3 regions of the Ruminococcus sp. B05 genome follow, and region 2 is predicted to be linked to each of the others. Evidence: a T-box and tRNA genes for the amino acid it is inferred to sense, from the RefSeq annotation. Region 2 holds a T-box; the other regions hold tRNA genes.
What was found. A T-box is a leader RNA that pairs with one kind of tRNA and senses whether it is charged. The one in region 2 lies ahead of leuS (leucine--tRNA ligase), so its partner is inferred to be a tRNA-Leu.
Positions count from the first base shown of each region.

Region 1: it has a tRNA-Leu gene. The T-box ahead of leuS (leucine--tRNA ligase) is inferred to sense a tRNA for this amino acid. The anticodon was not compared.
Region 3: it has a tRNA-Leu gene. The T-box ahead of leuS (leucine--tRNA ligase) is inferred to sense a tRNA for this amino acid. The anticodon was not compared.

Region 1 is NZ_RBZR01000024.1:17,722-22,593, forward strand. Features, by position in the region: gene D8Q48_RS14000 (substrate-binding domain-containing protein) at 1-76, shown strand, start outside; gene D8Q48_RS14005 (NAD-dependent protein deacylase) at 139-867, opposite strand; gene D8Q48_RS14010 (HD domain-containing protein) at 923-1,510, opposite strand; gene D8Q48_RS14015 (DUF6465 family protein) at 1,827-2,396, opposite strand; tRNA gene D8Q48_RS14020 (tRNA-Leu) at 2,635-2,718, shown strand; gene D8Q48_RS14025 (alpha-galactosidase) at 2,835-4,872, opposite strand, start outside.
Region 2 is NZ_RBZR01000001.1:316,260-321,131, reverse strand. Features, by position in the region: gene leuS (leucine--tRNA ligase) at 277-2,709, opposite strand; T-box leader at 2,758-2,993, opposite strand; gene D8Q48_RS01255 (alanine/glycine:cation symporter family protein) at 3,045-4,448, opposite strand; glycine riboswitch at 4,451-4,556, opposite strand; gene D8Q48_RS01250 (hypothetical protein) at 4,724-4,872, shown strand, end outside.
Region 3 is NZ_RBZR01000001.1:504,018-508,889, reverse strand. Features, by position in the region: gene rplT (50S ribosomal protein L20) at 1-43, shown strand, start outside; gene D8Q48_RS02140 (helix-turn-helix transcriptional regulator) at 95-430, opposite strand; gene D8Q48_RS02135 (helix-turn-helix transcriptional regulator) at 598-810, shown strand; gene D8Q48_RS02130 (hypothetical protein) at 970-1,248, shown strand; tRNA gene D8Q48_RS02125 (tRNA-Leu) at 1,361-1,445, opposite strand; tRNA gene D8Q48_RS02120 (tRNA-Leu) at 1,491-1,575, opposite strand; gene dnaG (DNA primase) at 1,820-3,604, shown strand; gene rpoD (RNA polymerase sigma factor RpoD) at 3,661-4,773, shown strand; gene D8Q48_RS02105 (class I SAM-dependent methyltransferase) at 4,785-4,872, shown strand, end outside.

The DNA of each region.
Region 1 (4,872 bases), on a different contig from region 2:
TGTTCCCAAACCATTAGGTGAACCTGTTCATAAACAAATTGCCCCTGTATTAATTCGCCGTAATACAACAAAATAATTTATTTTTCATGATTGAGAACGTTGCAAATTTAACTGCTTTTAATATCACATGCAAATAGCTCAAACAAAAATTTTCTCCATCACTTCTCCAATTGGGGCTGAAATCGTCAAATTCGACCGCACAGCCCTTCCGGTCTCCGATTTATTGATCACTGCCAAATATTTTCCATTGAAGTAATCAATAAATCCGGCCGCCGGATATACGACCAATGAAGTGCCTCCAATGATCAACATATCTGCCTGGCTGATTGCATTTACAGCACCTTGGATCGTTGCAGAATCCAATCCTTCTTCATAAAGAACAACATCTGGTTTAATAATCCCTCCACATTTTTTACATCTTGGTATTCCATCAGAACTTTTCACATATTCCGCATCATAAAATTCATGACAATCCATGCAATAATTTCTCATAATACTTCCATGTAATTCATATACCGTTTTGCTCCCTGCCGCCTGATGCAGCCCGTCGATATTCTGTGTTACAACTGCCTTCAGCTTTCCTGCTGCTTCCAACTCTGCAAGCTTTCTATGTGCCGCATTCGGCTTCGCATCCAGCATCATCATTTTCTCTTTATAGAATTCGTAAAAAGCTTCTGTATGCTGTATAAAAAAAGAATGACTCACTACTTGTTCCGGTGAATATTTATAAGACTGATGATAAATACCATCCGCACTTCTAAAATCCGGGATTCCACTCTCCGTCGATACTCCTGCGCCTCCAAAAAAGACAATATTCTGACTTTCATCTATCATCTTCTGTAACTGTTCTATTTCTTTCTCATACATCACATATCACCCCTTGTATTAATCTCCTGCACGTCTATAAAGTGCCCAACTTACATTACTCATCCAAAACATGACCTGCCTGAATGTGCTTATCTATTTTATCTTGCATACACTTCCAGATAGTCGCAGATGTTTCTTCTACTTTTTCATTTCTTTTATAAATTTGTGATTTCTTCACTTGATGCTCTGTCCAACTAATTCCACCAGCGGCATCATTTAACAATAATGGCTGGAAATTATCAAGCAAATGTGCATACTTCGCCTCTGCTGTCTCGTACGCTTCAAATTCTTCCCACAAGGCTTTCAAATACATTCCTTGATCTTCCGGTAACATTCCGAAAATATGTTCAGCTGCCTTTCTTTCTCGCTCATCCTTTGTTTTTGCACCTTCCTCATCATATGCATAGGTATCACCGGCATCAATCTCCACCAGATCATGGATCAGTACCATTAACATTACTTTTGATACTTCAACCGGTTCCTCTGCGTATTCCTGAAGCAGGTATGCCATCAATGCGATATGCCAGGAATGCTCTGCATCATTCTCCTTGCGTGATGCATCTGAAAGCGGTGTCTGACGTATAATCTTTTTTACTTTATCAATTTCCAGAATGAACTGGAGCTGTTGTTCTAAGCGATTCATTTTATAGTCCTCCATTACTTTTCTATTCAAGTCGAACGTCCGTGAGACTTGGCGCGTGATTCTGGTCAGCAAAGCTGACATATTCCTATCAGAATCACTGCGCATCCTCGCGGAGCGTTTATCTCAGTCGGAGATTGGACTCCCACTGAGACAAATTTATTATTACTCACCACCTGAAGAGGTGGGAGTCTTCTCGACTGAGATAACTCTATCTTACTCCTTTTGTCGTATGCATGGCAACTTAAAAAGGAGAAATGATATCCTGTCAATATCACTTCTCCTTTTATGTATGTTCTTACACTTTTCTTATTTAATCTTACAGTTCAACTCTACCTGTTGTATCTCCGTTGATTACATAGTAAGCTGCTGAATCTTCTGGTTTTAAGTAAATCTTAACGTCTTTCAAATCGCCAACTTTATTCTTAAGAACTTTTGTCCAAACGTCTTTTACTTTCTGGAAGATTTCTTTTTCTGTATATTCTTTTCCTGCGAACTGAAGGAACATCTCTGTTTTTACTTCAGCTTTCTTTGCTGTTGTCTTCTTTGCAGGTGCTTTCTTTGCTGCTGTTTTCTTTGCAGGTGCTTTCTCTTCTTTTGCCGGTGCATCTACAAGAACTGCTGCTTTTGTCTCAATTCCTTTTGTTGTATCTTTCTGAGTTGAGATTGCCTTTGGAGCTGGTTTTGCTTCTACCTTCTTAGGTTCTACTTTTTTAGTCTCAACTTTTTTAACTTCTTCTTTTACTGTCTCTGTTGTCTTTGTTTCTTTTATAGAAGATGTTGCTGCCTCTGCTGTTGCCTCTGCTGCTGTCTCATTCTTTAACGCTGTCTGTTCTGCTGTCTTTAACGCTTTAGCTGCTTTTTGCTCTTTTAATGTTTTTCTTGCCATTACTTGTTCCCTCCTAATAAATATTCAAGTATTCTGACTCGATTTCATTTTTTGCTACAAGTGTTATTGTACCTCATTTTATTAAAAAGGTCAAAAAAATAACAATAATTTTTACATTCCTACTTTTTTTCTAAATTTTCTGATTTTTTATATTATTTGAACAAATTAACTTTTTTTATTTTTTTAGAGTTTTAGGGTTTACAAACTATCCAATTATTGATATACTATCACTTGTCGAGCGGAAGTGGCGGAATGGCAGACGCGCTAGATTCAGGTTCTAGTGGGAGTTTATCCTGTGAGAGTTCAAGTCTCTTCTTCCGCACTAGGCAGAAACCCATGTGAATGCATGGGTTTTTTATTTTGCAGAACCAGACAGGGACGGGGATTTCCGGCTTTTTTTCTACGAAAAAAGCCGGAAATCCCCGTCCCTGTCTGGTTCTATATGTTTTTTTCTCTTAAAATATAAATCCTTGATTCAAAATCCGTACAAGGTATCGCATTCCCTGGAACTTGACCTGCTGTAACATCCGTTGTAATAAGACCAAGATTCATCAATTCATCCCCATAATGCTCCGTCTTTGCTAATATATTATCATAGAGCTTATTAGGATCAAGCCCCTGAAGCTTAATTCTGCTATATGGTTGATTTACTCCATTCAACACTCGATAATATCCTACAAGTGCTGTCGTTTTCTCTTCATTAACTACCATCCAAATGGTTTCATTTCCCTCAAATGGACTTTTCAATCTGTAAAATGTTCCAAATTGTATCAACTGACGATACTTTTTCATAAATAAAATTTGTGCCTTTACCTCTTCAATTTCAGTATCAGATAATTTATTCAAATCCAACTCGTAACCAAATGTTCCAAAATAGGCCACATTTGCTCTTGTATGTAACGGTGTATTTCGAAACACCTGATGATTTGGTATTACAGACACATGACTTCCCATGCTGCTGATTGGATAACACATCGATGTTCCATATTGGATTTTCAATCTTTCAATAGCATCAGAATCATCGCTTGTCCATCCTTGTGGTGCATAATAAAGCATTCCCGGATCAAATCGTCCTCCTCCGCTTGCACAAGACTCAAATAAGATTTTCGGAAATTCCGATGTCAATCTTTCATACAAATCATACACTCCAAGTATATAACGATGGAATATTTCTCCCTGTCGTCCTGCTGGATAAGCAATGCTATAACACTCTGTAATGCTTCTGTTCATATCCCATTTTATGTATGAGATCTTTGCATTCGAAAGAATCTTTGAAATCATTGTATAGATGTAATCAACAATCTCTTTTCTTGAAAAATCTAATACATATTGATTACGTCCATGTGAACTCGTTCTTCCCGGTGTTTGTAAGATCCAATCTGGATGTTGACGATATAGGTCTGAATCCTTATTTACCATTTCTGGTTCAATCCATAAACCAAATTGCATACCAAGATTTTCTATGCGATCTGCCAGACCTTCAATCCCATTCGGAAGCAATTCCTTGTTTACTATCCAGTCTCCCAATCCGGCACTATCATTTCTACGTTCACCAAACCATCCATCATCAAGAACAAATAATTCGATACCGCATTCCTTTGCTTTCTCTGCAATTTTCACCAAACGTTCTTCTGTGAAATCAAAATATGTTGCTTCCCAATTATTGTTCAATATTGGTCTGACGCGATCACGCCAATACCCTCGTGCAAGACGCTTTGCATATAATTTATGAAAATTCTGACTCATCTCATTAAGTCCATTATCCGAGTAAAGCATCACTGCCTCTGGCGTCTGAAAACTTTCTCCTGATTCTAATTTCCAGTCAAATCCATTTGGATTAATTCCTACTGTAACTCGCGTCACATCATGTGTATCTACTTCTGCCTGAATCCTAAAATTACCGCTATAAATGAAACTGAATCCTATTGCTTCTCCCTTAGATTCATCTGTATTTTTTCTTTTAAGAACCATGAACGGATTCTGTTCATGCGAAGAATTTCCACGCATGCTATCAATTGCCGTAATGCCCTGTTCCAAAGTCCTCATCTTCACGTACCGTTCTCTAGCCCATGCACCAGACAGTTGCATCCAAACATAATCTTTATCCGGAAGATCCAGATTTAAACTCATTGCTGTAAGCAAATGTACCGGCATTGTCCCTGTGTTTTTTATACAGACACTTCTGGCAATCGCACTGTATTCAGAAAAGATCGTATACAGCAATTCCACTACAATCCCCGTAAGAGAATCTTTCAAAAAGATCTTAAGCGTCATCGCTTCTTCTTCAGTTTCTGTATAAGTAGACGGAAGTCCCTGAAGTTTTGGCTTTCCTGGTAAAATCTGATATCCATCATATTTAAATTCTGAGATTCTGCTTCCATTTTTCTGTAATATTTCAATCGCAGGATGACGATAGTCCGTTGTCCCATATACCGGATATTCCTGTCGAATATGCTCCAATGAGAAACTTTTGTTC
Region 2 (4,872 bases):
TTTTTGGTGTATTTGACAAGATTTATGAAGTTTTCAAGATGATTATATTCAATTTTTTAGCTTATGTTACATATTTACTTATATATATAGAATAATGAATGTGCTTTGCATATACTTATGCCTGCGGCGGTCGCTTGCGATACCTACATTGTACGTTGCAGTGTGCATCCTTAGCGGAGCGGTTTTTATATATTAGGAAATTGCTTTCCTAATATATAAAAAAACAACTCTCACTTTATATAAGCGAGAGTTGTAGGTATTATCTGTTTTTATTATTTATTTCATTACAATGTTAATGATTTTCTTAGGAACATAAATTTCTTTTACAATTGTTCCTGTCAATTTATCTGCAACGGCTTCTTTACCAGCTGCAATTGCATCTTCCTTAGATGCATCTGCCGGAATAGAAATAACAGCTCTTGTTTTTCCATTAATCTGTACAGGAACTTCTATTTCGTCATCTGCCATTTCTTTTTCATCATATACAGGCCAGCCTGCTTTGAAGATTGTTTCTGTATGTCCGAGCTGCTCCCACATTTCTTCTGCAAAATGTGGTGCAAATGGTGAAAGTAATACAGCAATTGTTTCCAATGTTTCTTTGTCAATTCCACCCGTCTTCTTGGCAAGATCGATAAATTTGTTATTATACTCCATAAATCCTGAAATAACAGTATTTAAGCTAAATGTTTCAAGACGAGATGTAATATCATATACAAGTTTGTGACGAAGTTTTACCATCTCTTTTGTAGCTTCAACATTGGCTTCTTTACTATCCATCAATAAATTCCAGAGTCGTTTCAAGAAACGGTTTACACCATCGATTCCTCTATCATCCCATTCTGCATCTAACTCAGGTGGTCCTACAAACAGTTCATACATTCTTAATGAGTCACATCCATAGTCACGCACAAGATCATCCGGTGATACGACATTACCTTTTGATTTACTCATTTTGATTCCATTCTTACCTGTGATCATTCCCTGGTTAAATAATTTATGGAAAGGTTCATCAAAATCAACGACTCCGATATCATTTAAGAATTTTGTATAGAATCTAGAGTATAACAAGTGTAATACAGCATGCTCTACTCCTCCAATATACATATCTACCGGAAGCATTTCATCCGCTTTTTCTCTTGAAACCAGTTCTTTATCGTTATGATTATCTACATAACGAAGGAAATACCATGACGAACCTGCCCACTGAGGCATAGTATTTGTTTCACGTTTTGAATCTGCGCCACATACAGGACACTTACAGTTTACCCACTCATCAATGGCTGCCAGTGGTGATTCACCTGTTCCTGTAGGTTCATAAGATTCTACATCTGGCAAACGAAGTGGAAGTTCTTCTTCTGGAACTGGAACGTTACCACATTTTGGACAGTGGATGATTGGAATAGGTTCTCCCCAGTAGCGCTGACGTGAGAATACCCAGTCACGTAATTTGAAGTTTTCAGTAGCTCGTCCGATACCGCGCTCTTCAATGATATGTGGGGCTTCTTTTTTCAGCACAGCTGATTCCATGCCATTCCATTCTCCAGAGTTGATCATTGTTCCGACAGCCTCTGTATATGCCTCTGTCATATTTTCAATTTCTTGTCCGTCTTTTGCAATAACCTGAACAATTGGAATACCAAATTTTGTAGCAAATGCAAAATCACGATCATCATGTGCAGGTACGCACATAATTGCACCAGTACCATAATCTGCAAGAACATAATCTGACAACCAGATTGGTGTCTTTGCTCCATTTAATGGATTAATTGCATAGCTTCCTGTAAATACTCCGGTTTTTTCTTTGTCCTGCATACGATCTACATTTGATTTCATAGAAGAGTCATAAATGTATTTCTCTACTGCTTCTTTTGTTTCAGATGTAGCTAATGATGCAGCTAATTCATGTTCTGGGGCAAGTACCATAAATGTTGCTCCGTAGAGAGTATCTGGTCTTGTTGTATAAACAGTAATTTTCTCGTCTCTTCCATCAATTGGAAAATCAACTTCTGCTCCGTAAGATTTTCCAATCCAGTCAGCCTGCATCTTCTTTACTTTTTCAGGCCAATCGAGTTTATCAAGATCATTCAGAAGACGATCTGCATAAGCTGTAATCTTCAGCATCCACTGACGCAGATTTTTCTTCGTTACCTCTGCTCCACAACGCTCACACTTTCCATTAACAACTTCTTCATTTGCTAAACCTGTTTTACATGAAGGACACCAGTTGATTGGAAATTCCTTCTCATAAGCCAACCCTTTTTTGAACATCTGAACAAAAATCCACTGTGTCCATTTGTAGAAATTAGGATCTGTTGTATTTACTTCCATATCCCAATCATACAATGCAGCAATTTCATTGATCTGACGTTTGATATTTGTAATATTTGCTTCTGTTGATATTGCAGGGTGAGTTCCCATTTTAATTGCATAATTTTCTGCCGGAAGACCAAATGCATCCCATCCCATTGGATGAACGATATAATATCCCTGCTGCAATTTATAACGGCTCCATACATCAGAGATTACATATCCTCTCCAATGTCCTACATGAAGACCATTTCCAGATGGATATGGGAACATATCCAGACAGTAATATTTTTGCTTTTTATTTCCGTTATCATCCATTCTAGGATTTACCGGATTTTCTTCCCATTTTTCACGCCATTTTTTCTCAACGGCTTTGTGATTATACACAATTTTCTGTGACATTATTATTCCTACCTTTCATATAAAATAAAAGCCTTTTCATCTCCATTATCAAGAGACGAAAAGGCTTACTTCCGTGGTACCACTCTTATTCATCCAACACTCTCTATAATGTCATGTCGGATGCACTCATTATATTCTATAACGGGAATGCCCGCTTCTGTCTACTACATGATTCAACAGAAGAACTCCAAGATGAGTTCAAAGAATTCCATCTTCTGCCTTGCACCAACCGGCAGTTCTCTGTAAGACTTTCTTCTTCTACTAATTCTTATCTTCGTTTTTACAATATTCTTCTTTATTATAAGAACTATTTATATAGAAGTCAAGTCATTTATCTAGGCATTCATTCGATTGAAATAGTCTTTTGTTTCCTTCACAACAACTCCACTTAATGTTAAAAGTGCAATTAAGTTTGGAAATGCCATTAATGCATTGAAAATATCTGCGATATTCCATACTGCTGCAACTGTCATATATGGTCCAAAAAATACACATAAAATATATAACCAGCGATAAGTCTTTACTGCTTTTTGGTTACGGTTAAACAAATATTCCAAACATCTTTCACCGTAATAGTCCCATCCTAGAATTGTTGTAAATGCAAAAAATACAAGACAAAGCATTAATGCAAAGGATGCAAATATAGGTGGAAATGGTAAGCCCTGCTGGAATGCAGCTGTTGTAATCTCGACACCTTCAAGACCTGTATTCCAAGTTCCTGTTATTACAATAGAAAGACCTGTCATTGTACAAATTACAATTGTATCAATAAATGTTCCTGTCATGGAAACAAGTCCCTGACGTACAGGTTCTTTTGTTTGTGCTGCAGCTGCTGCGATTGGTGCACTACCAAGACCTGATTCATTTGAAAAGATACCTCTTGCGATACCTTTCTGCATTGCTACAACCATTGTACCCATTACTCCACCTGCAAGTGCACTTCCTGTAAATGCTGATTTTACTATTGTCACGATTGCACCCGGAATAGCTGTAATGTGTGTAACCATAATAATCAAAGCGAGTGCCACATATAATACTGCCATAAATGGAACAACAATCTGTGAAACTTTTGAAATACGCTGGATTCCTCCGATTACAACCAAACCTACACAAACTGTAAGCACAAGGCATGAAATAACTGTTGCCCAAGAATATGTTCCACCAAACAAATTGACTGTATGAAGCATATCCGGGTCAAAGAAATTCTTAATTGCGGATGCAATACCATTTACCTGTGTAAAAGTTCCAATTCCGAATAATCCAACACCTGCTCCGAAAAAGGCAAATATCTTACCTAGCCATCTCCACTGTTTTCCCATACCATTTTCGATATAGTAAAATGGTCCACCCAGGACATGACCATTTTCATCTATCGTACGATATTTAATAGCCAGCAGGCCTTCTGCATACTTTGTAGCCATTCCAAAAAAGGCTGCAACTACCATCCAAAACAATGCTCCGGGTCCTCCGGCTGCAATTGCTGTTGCTACACCGACAATATTACCGGTTCCAATAGTTGCTGACAATGCAGTACACAAAGCTCCAAAACTTGTTACTTCCCCATGTCCGTCATCTTCATTTTTCACCATGAATTTTAAGGCTTTTCCAAGATGTCTTACCTGCAATAGCCCTAATCGAACTGTTAAAAGAAATCCTGTAATCAGGATTAGAATGATCAATGGAAGTCCCCATACGACCCCATCAAACCATGTGATAAAGTTGTTGATTTGCTCAAACATGTTTATATTCCTCCATCCTTTTGCCTGAGAGATTAACAGCAAATTGCTGCGTACACCTTCGGCGCTCTTCCTTTAGATTTTTTGAAGAGACTCTCCTGAGTTTAGTGCCTTATAGCACTGTAGACAAGAATACCACTCGCCGATAAATATTTCAAGATTTTTTTGAACTTTTATGTTTTTTTGTTGTTCATAATACCCCTTTGGTGTATAATAGTTATAAGAGATTTGAGCAGATTAATACTCAAAAATTTTTCTACATAAAGGAGAGAATTGCCATGGTAAATTTAATCACAGGTCCGAAAGGTAGCGGAAAAACACAGCAAATCATTGAACTTGCGAATGAGAAGGTTAAAACTTCTAACGGTAACGTTGTATTAATCAAAAAAAGTCACAGAGATACATACAGTGTAGACTTTAATGTTCG
Region 3 (4,872 bases), 190 kb from region 2:
ATTTGCAACACTTGCAGAAGTTGCTAAATCTAAACTTGCTTAATTTTAACCAGAATAAAAAAGAAAGGGTTCGATTTTCGATCCCTTTCTTTTTTTATTCTGGTTTTGATAATTGCTCTACAAGCTGAAAGATAAGAGTTTGATTGCTTTTGTCTAAACGTTCATATGCACGACATAATTGATAATTTCGCTCCGACATCTGCTTGTATTCCAGTTGATATTCCATGGTGTGACGGGCATCTGAATAACAAAGTATGTAGTCAATAGATACATCAAAAAATTTTGACAGATCAATTAAAATATCTGCTGGGAGAGAAGATGTTCCGTTTTCTATCCGGCTGATAGTTTGTTGAGAAACATTTAGCTTTGCAGCCAATTCTTCTTGAAGTATATTTCGTTCTTTTCGAAGTTCTTTTACACGATTCTGCACAATTTTACACTCCTTCATGTTATACTATCTATTTTATCCAATATTTTCCATTGTGCTATCCGATATAAGAGTATAAACATACTCATAGTTAATGTATAAAGAACAAATATAGGATTAATATACTACGAATCAAGAAACAAATGTTAAAATACAAACGGGTGATGAAAATGTTAAATAATACAATTGGAAAGAATATAAGACGAGTACGTGAAATAAATGATATGAACCAGGAAGAAGTTGCGGCACAATTGAATATTCGCCGGCAGACGTTATCTGCATACGAGACGGGCCGTTCTGTTCCTAATATTTATATTTTGCTGGAACTTGCATCGTTTTTTAGAGTATCAATTGAAGATTTGACAAGAAATGTAAAGTTATAGGTTGTCGGTTATTATGATATGATGTCAGTCTTGTAATGCATATAGAAAATGATGTATAATATAAAAGAGTTTAGTTTATTTAGTATCCGTAGAAAAAGATATGATTGTTTGTGGATACAAAATTTATAAGTTCAAGACAGATGAGGAGGCCGAAATAAGATGGAAGAAGTGACATGGTTTTTTGAAGATGAAGATGGCAAATGTGTGGCAAGTGTGCAATTGGGAATTGATGATATGAGATACGCTGTTCAATATTTGAAAAATGATGTAGAGAATGGAAGATATATACTTGGATATACAAAGGCTGATGGTAAAAGAAGAGTTTTTAAAGGTTCTCGACAAATTGTGAATCATATGTCTGATGACAAAAAAGAAATAATTCCGAATGAAGTAGTAGAAACAGAAGTGGAAAACATGAATAATAAAATAGTTGAATGAAAAAATGAGCAGAGAAAAAACTCTGCCCCTTTTTTTGCCCCTTTTTGCTAAATTGAGTAATAAAAAATCCCGAAAACACTGCAATTATCAGCATTTTTCGGGATAAGTTAAATGCGGAAGATGGGACTTGAACCCACACAAGCGCAATGCTTACAAGATCCTTAGTCTTGCTCGTCTGCCAGTTCCGACACTTCCGCATATGGTAAATAAGTACATGTAAAACAAATAATCTATGAAATAGATGCGGAAGATGGGACTTGAACCCACACGATCGCATTGATCACAAGATCCTTAGTCTTGCTCGTCTGCCAGTTCCGACACTTCCGCTTGTTTTGTTTTCGTAGCTGTACTCACGCCACGAATAGTATAATACAATGAGTTGAGAAGAATGTCAACACATTTTTTGATTTTTTTAAATTTTTTGAAAAATTTTTGAAATTACAAAAATAAGGAAATGTTCAATTGCTAATGAATATAATAATACTGTGGGAAAATAAAAAATAAAAAAATAAAGGAAATTTGAAAGTTTTGTCGAATATAATATTATGGAGAGTATACAAAGGAGGAGATCATGTATTATTCGGAAGAGCTAATAGAAGAAATCAGAATGAAAAACGATATAGTAGATGTCATTTCCAATTATGTACGACTTCAGAAGAAAGGAAGTTCTTATTTTGGACTTTGCCCGTTTCACAATGAAAAGTCCCCGTCTTTTTCTGTAAGCAGAGACAAGCAGATGTATTATTGCTTTGGTTGTGGGGCTGGCGGGACAGTATTTACATTTCTTATGGAATATGAGAATTATTCTTTCCTTGAAGCTGTTCAATATCTTGCAGAGCGTGTAGGAGTAGAACTGCCTAAAGAGGAATATTCAAAAGAAGCAAAGGAACGAGCTGATTTGAAAGCAACTTTGTTGGAAATCAATAAGATTGCTGCACAATATTATTATGTTCAGTTAAAATCTGAACGAGGTGCAGTTGCTTATGATTATTTGACGGATAGAGGACTTTCAAAAGAGACCATAAAATCTTTTGGGCTTGGATTTGCAACAAAGTATAGTAATGATCTGTACAATTATCTTAAACGTAAAGGCTATAGTGAAGAATTGATCCGCCAGGCAGGGCTGATTAATATTGATGAAAAAAATGGAGTTTATGATAAGTTTTGGAATCGTGTTATGTTTCCAATCATGGATGCAAATAGTCGAGTAATTGGATTTGGTGGCCGGGTTATGGGAGATGCAAAGCCAAAATATTTAAATTCCCCAGAAACAGCTGTTTTTGATAAAAGCAGAAATTTGTATGGATTGAACCGAGCACGTACATCGAGAAAATCATATTTCCTTGTTTGTGAAGGTTATATGGATGTTATTTCACTTCATCAGGCAGGATTTACGAATGCAGTTGCGTCTTTAGGAACTGCGTTGACATCAGGACATGCTTCATTGATCAAACGATATGTAAGTGAAGTATATCTTACATATGATAGCGATGATGCCGGTACGCGCGCTGCACTTCGGGCAGTACCGATTATGAGAGAAGCTGGGATTGCAGCAAAAGTTATCCGAATGGATCCATATAAGGATCCAGATGAATTTATTAAAAATTTAGGTGCAGAGGAGTTTGAAAAAAGGATTGAAAATGCCAGGAACGGCTTTATGTTCAGTTTGGAAATATTGTCAAAAAATTATGATATGGAATCTCCAGAAGAAAAAACAGCCTTTTTTCAGGAAACAGCAAAACGCTTAATAGAGTTTGAGGATGAGCTGGAGCGTAATAACTATATAGAAGCTGTTGCAAAAGTATATCGTGTAAATCCAGACAGTCTTCAAAAACTTGTCACAAAGACGGCAATTAAAGAAGGTTTGGCAAGTCCTACGAAGCGACCTAAAAATTTGAATCAAAATAAAGATTCAGTATTAAAAAAGGAAGACGGGAATAAGAGAGCACAGAAGATTTTGCTTACATGGTTGATTGACCAGCCTAAGTTGTTCCAGATAATTGAGGAGTATGTTACTCCGGAGGATTTTACAGAAACAATTTATCAAAAAGTAGCCGAATTATTATATGAGCAATATCATTTAGGAGAATTAAATCCGGCAAGGATATTGAATCATTTTACGGAAGAGGAAGAACATAGGGAAGTGGCGGCATTGTTTAATACTCGTATACGGGAGTTAACTACCGAGGAAGAAAAAGATCGTGCCATAAAAGAAACAATAATAAAAGTTAAGAATAACAGTATTGATCATCAAACAATGAATTTAAATCCAACAGATATGGTTGGATTACAGCGACTTATGGAGTCGAAGAGAAAGCTTCAGAACATTGGAAAGTTGCATATTTCTCTAGATTAAGGATAAAATAAAACAAGATATCTGTATGACGATGCAGATAGAGGAAGGAAGGACACATGGAAGATATTACACAGAAATTTTTAGAGCGCCTGAAAGAATTGGTTGCCCTAGGCAAGAAAAAGAAAAGTATTCTTGAAATTCAAGAAATCAATGATTTTTTCCGTGATATGGATTTGTCAACGGAACAAATGGAAAAGGTTTTTGAATATCTTGAAGCGAACAACATTGACGTATTACGTATTAATTCGGATGATGACGATGATGTGGATTTGGATGCGATCATGTCGGATGAAGAAGATGTAGATGTCGAGAATATTGATCTTTCAGTTCCGGATGGAGTTAGTGTAGAGGATCCTGTTCGTATGTATTTAAAGGAAATCGGTAAAGTACCGCTCTTAAGTGCTGAACGAGAGATTGAGCTGGCACAGCGCATGGAAGAAGGCGATGAAGAAGCCAAAAAAGAGCTTGCTGAGGCGAACCTTCGTCTGGTTGTCAGCATTGCAAAGAGATATGTAGGACGAGGAATGTTATTTTTAGATTTGATCCAGGAAGGTAATCTTGGTTTGATCAAAGCGGTTGAAAAATTTGATTACCACAAAGGTTATAAATTCAGTACTTATGCTACATGGTGGATTCGTCAGGCTATAACACGTGCTATTGCAGATCAGGCAAGAACAATCCGAATTCCTGTTCATATGGTAGAGACAATTAATAAATTGATTCGTGTGTCACGTCAATTACTTCAGGAACTTGGTCGTGAACCAACGCCGGAAGAGATTGCAAAAGAACTGGACATGCCGGTAGATCGTGTGCGAGAGATATTAAAAATATCTCAGGAACCAGTTTCTTTAGAAACACCTATCGGAGAAGAAGAAGACAGTCATTTAGGAGATTTTATTCAGGATGACAATGTTCCTGTTCCGGCAGAAGCAGCAGCTCAGACTTTATTAAAAGAACAGTTAGATGAAGTGCTTGATACTTTGACTGAAAGAGAACAGAAAGTTTTAAGACTTCGTTTTGGGATGAATGACGGACGTGCAAGAACATTGGAAGAAGTAGGAAAAGAATTTGATGTAACACGTGAACGTATTCGTCAAATTGAAGCGAAGGCACTTCGTAAACTTCGTCATCCAAGCAGAAGTAGAAAACTTCGTGATTATTTAGATTAAGAGGATATCATATGGAATTATCAAAGAGACTGCAGGCGGTTGCAGATCTGGTAACACCAGGATATACAATTGCGGATGTAGGCACAGACCATGCCTACA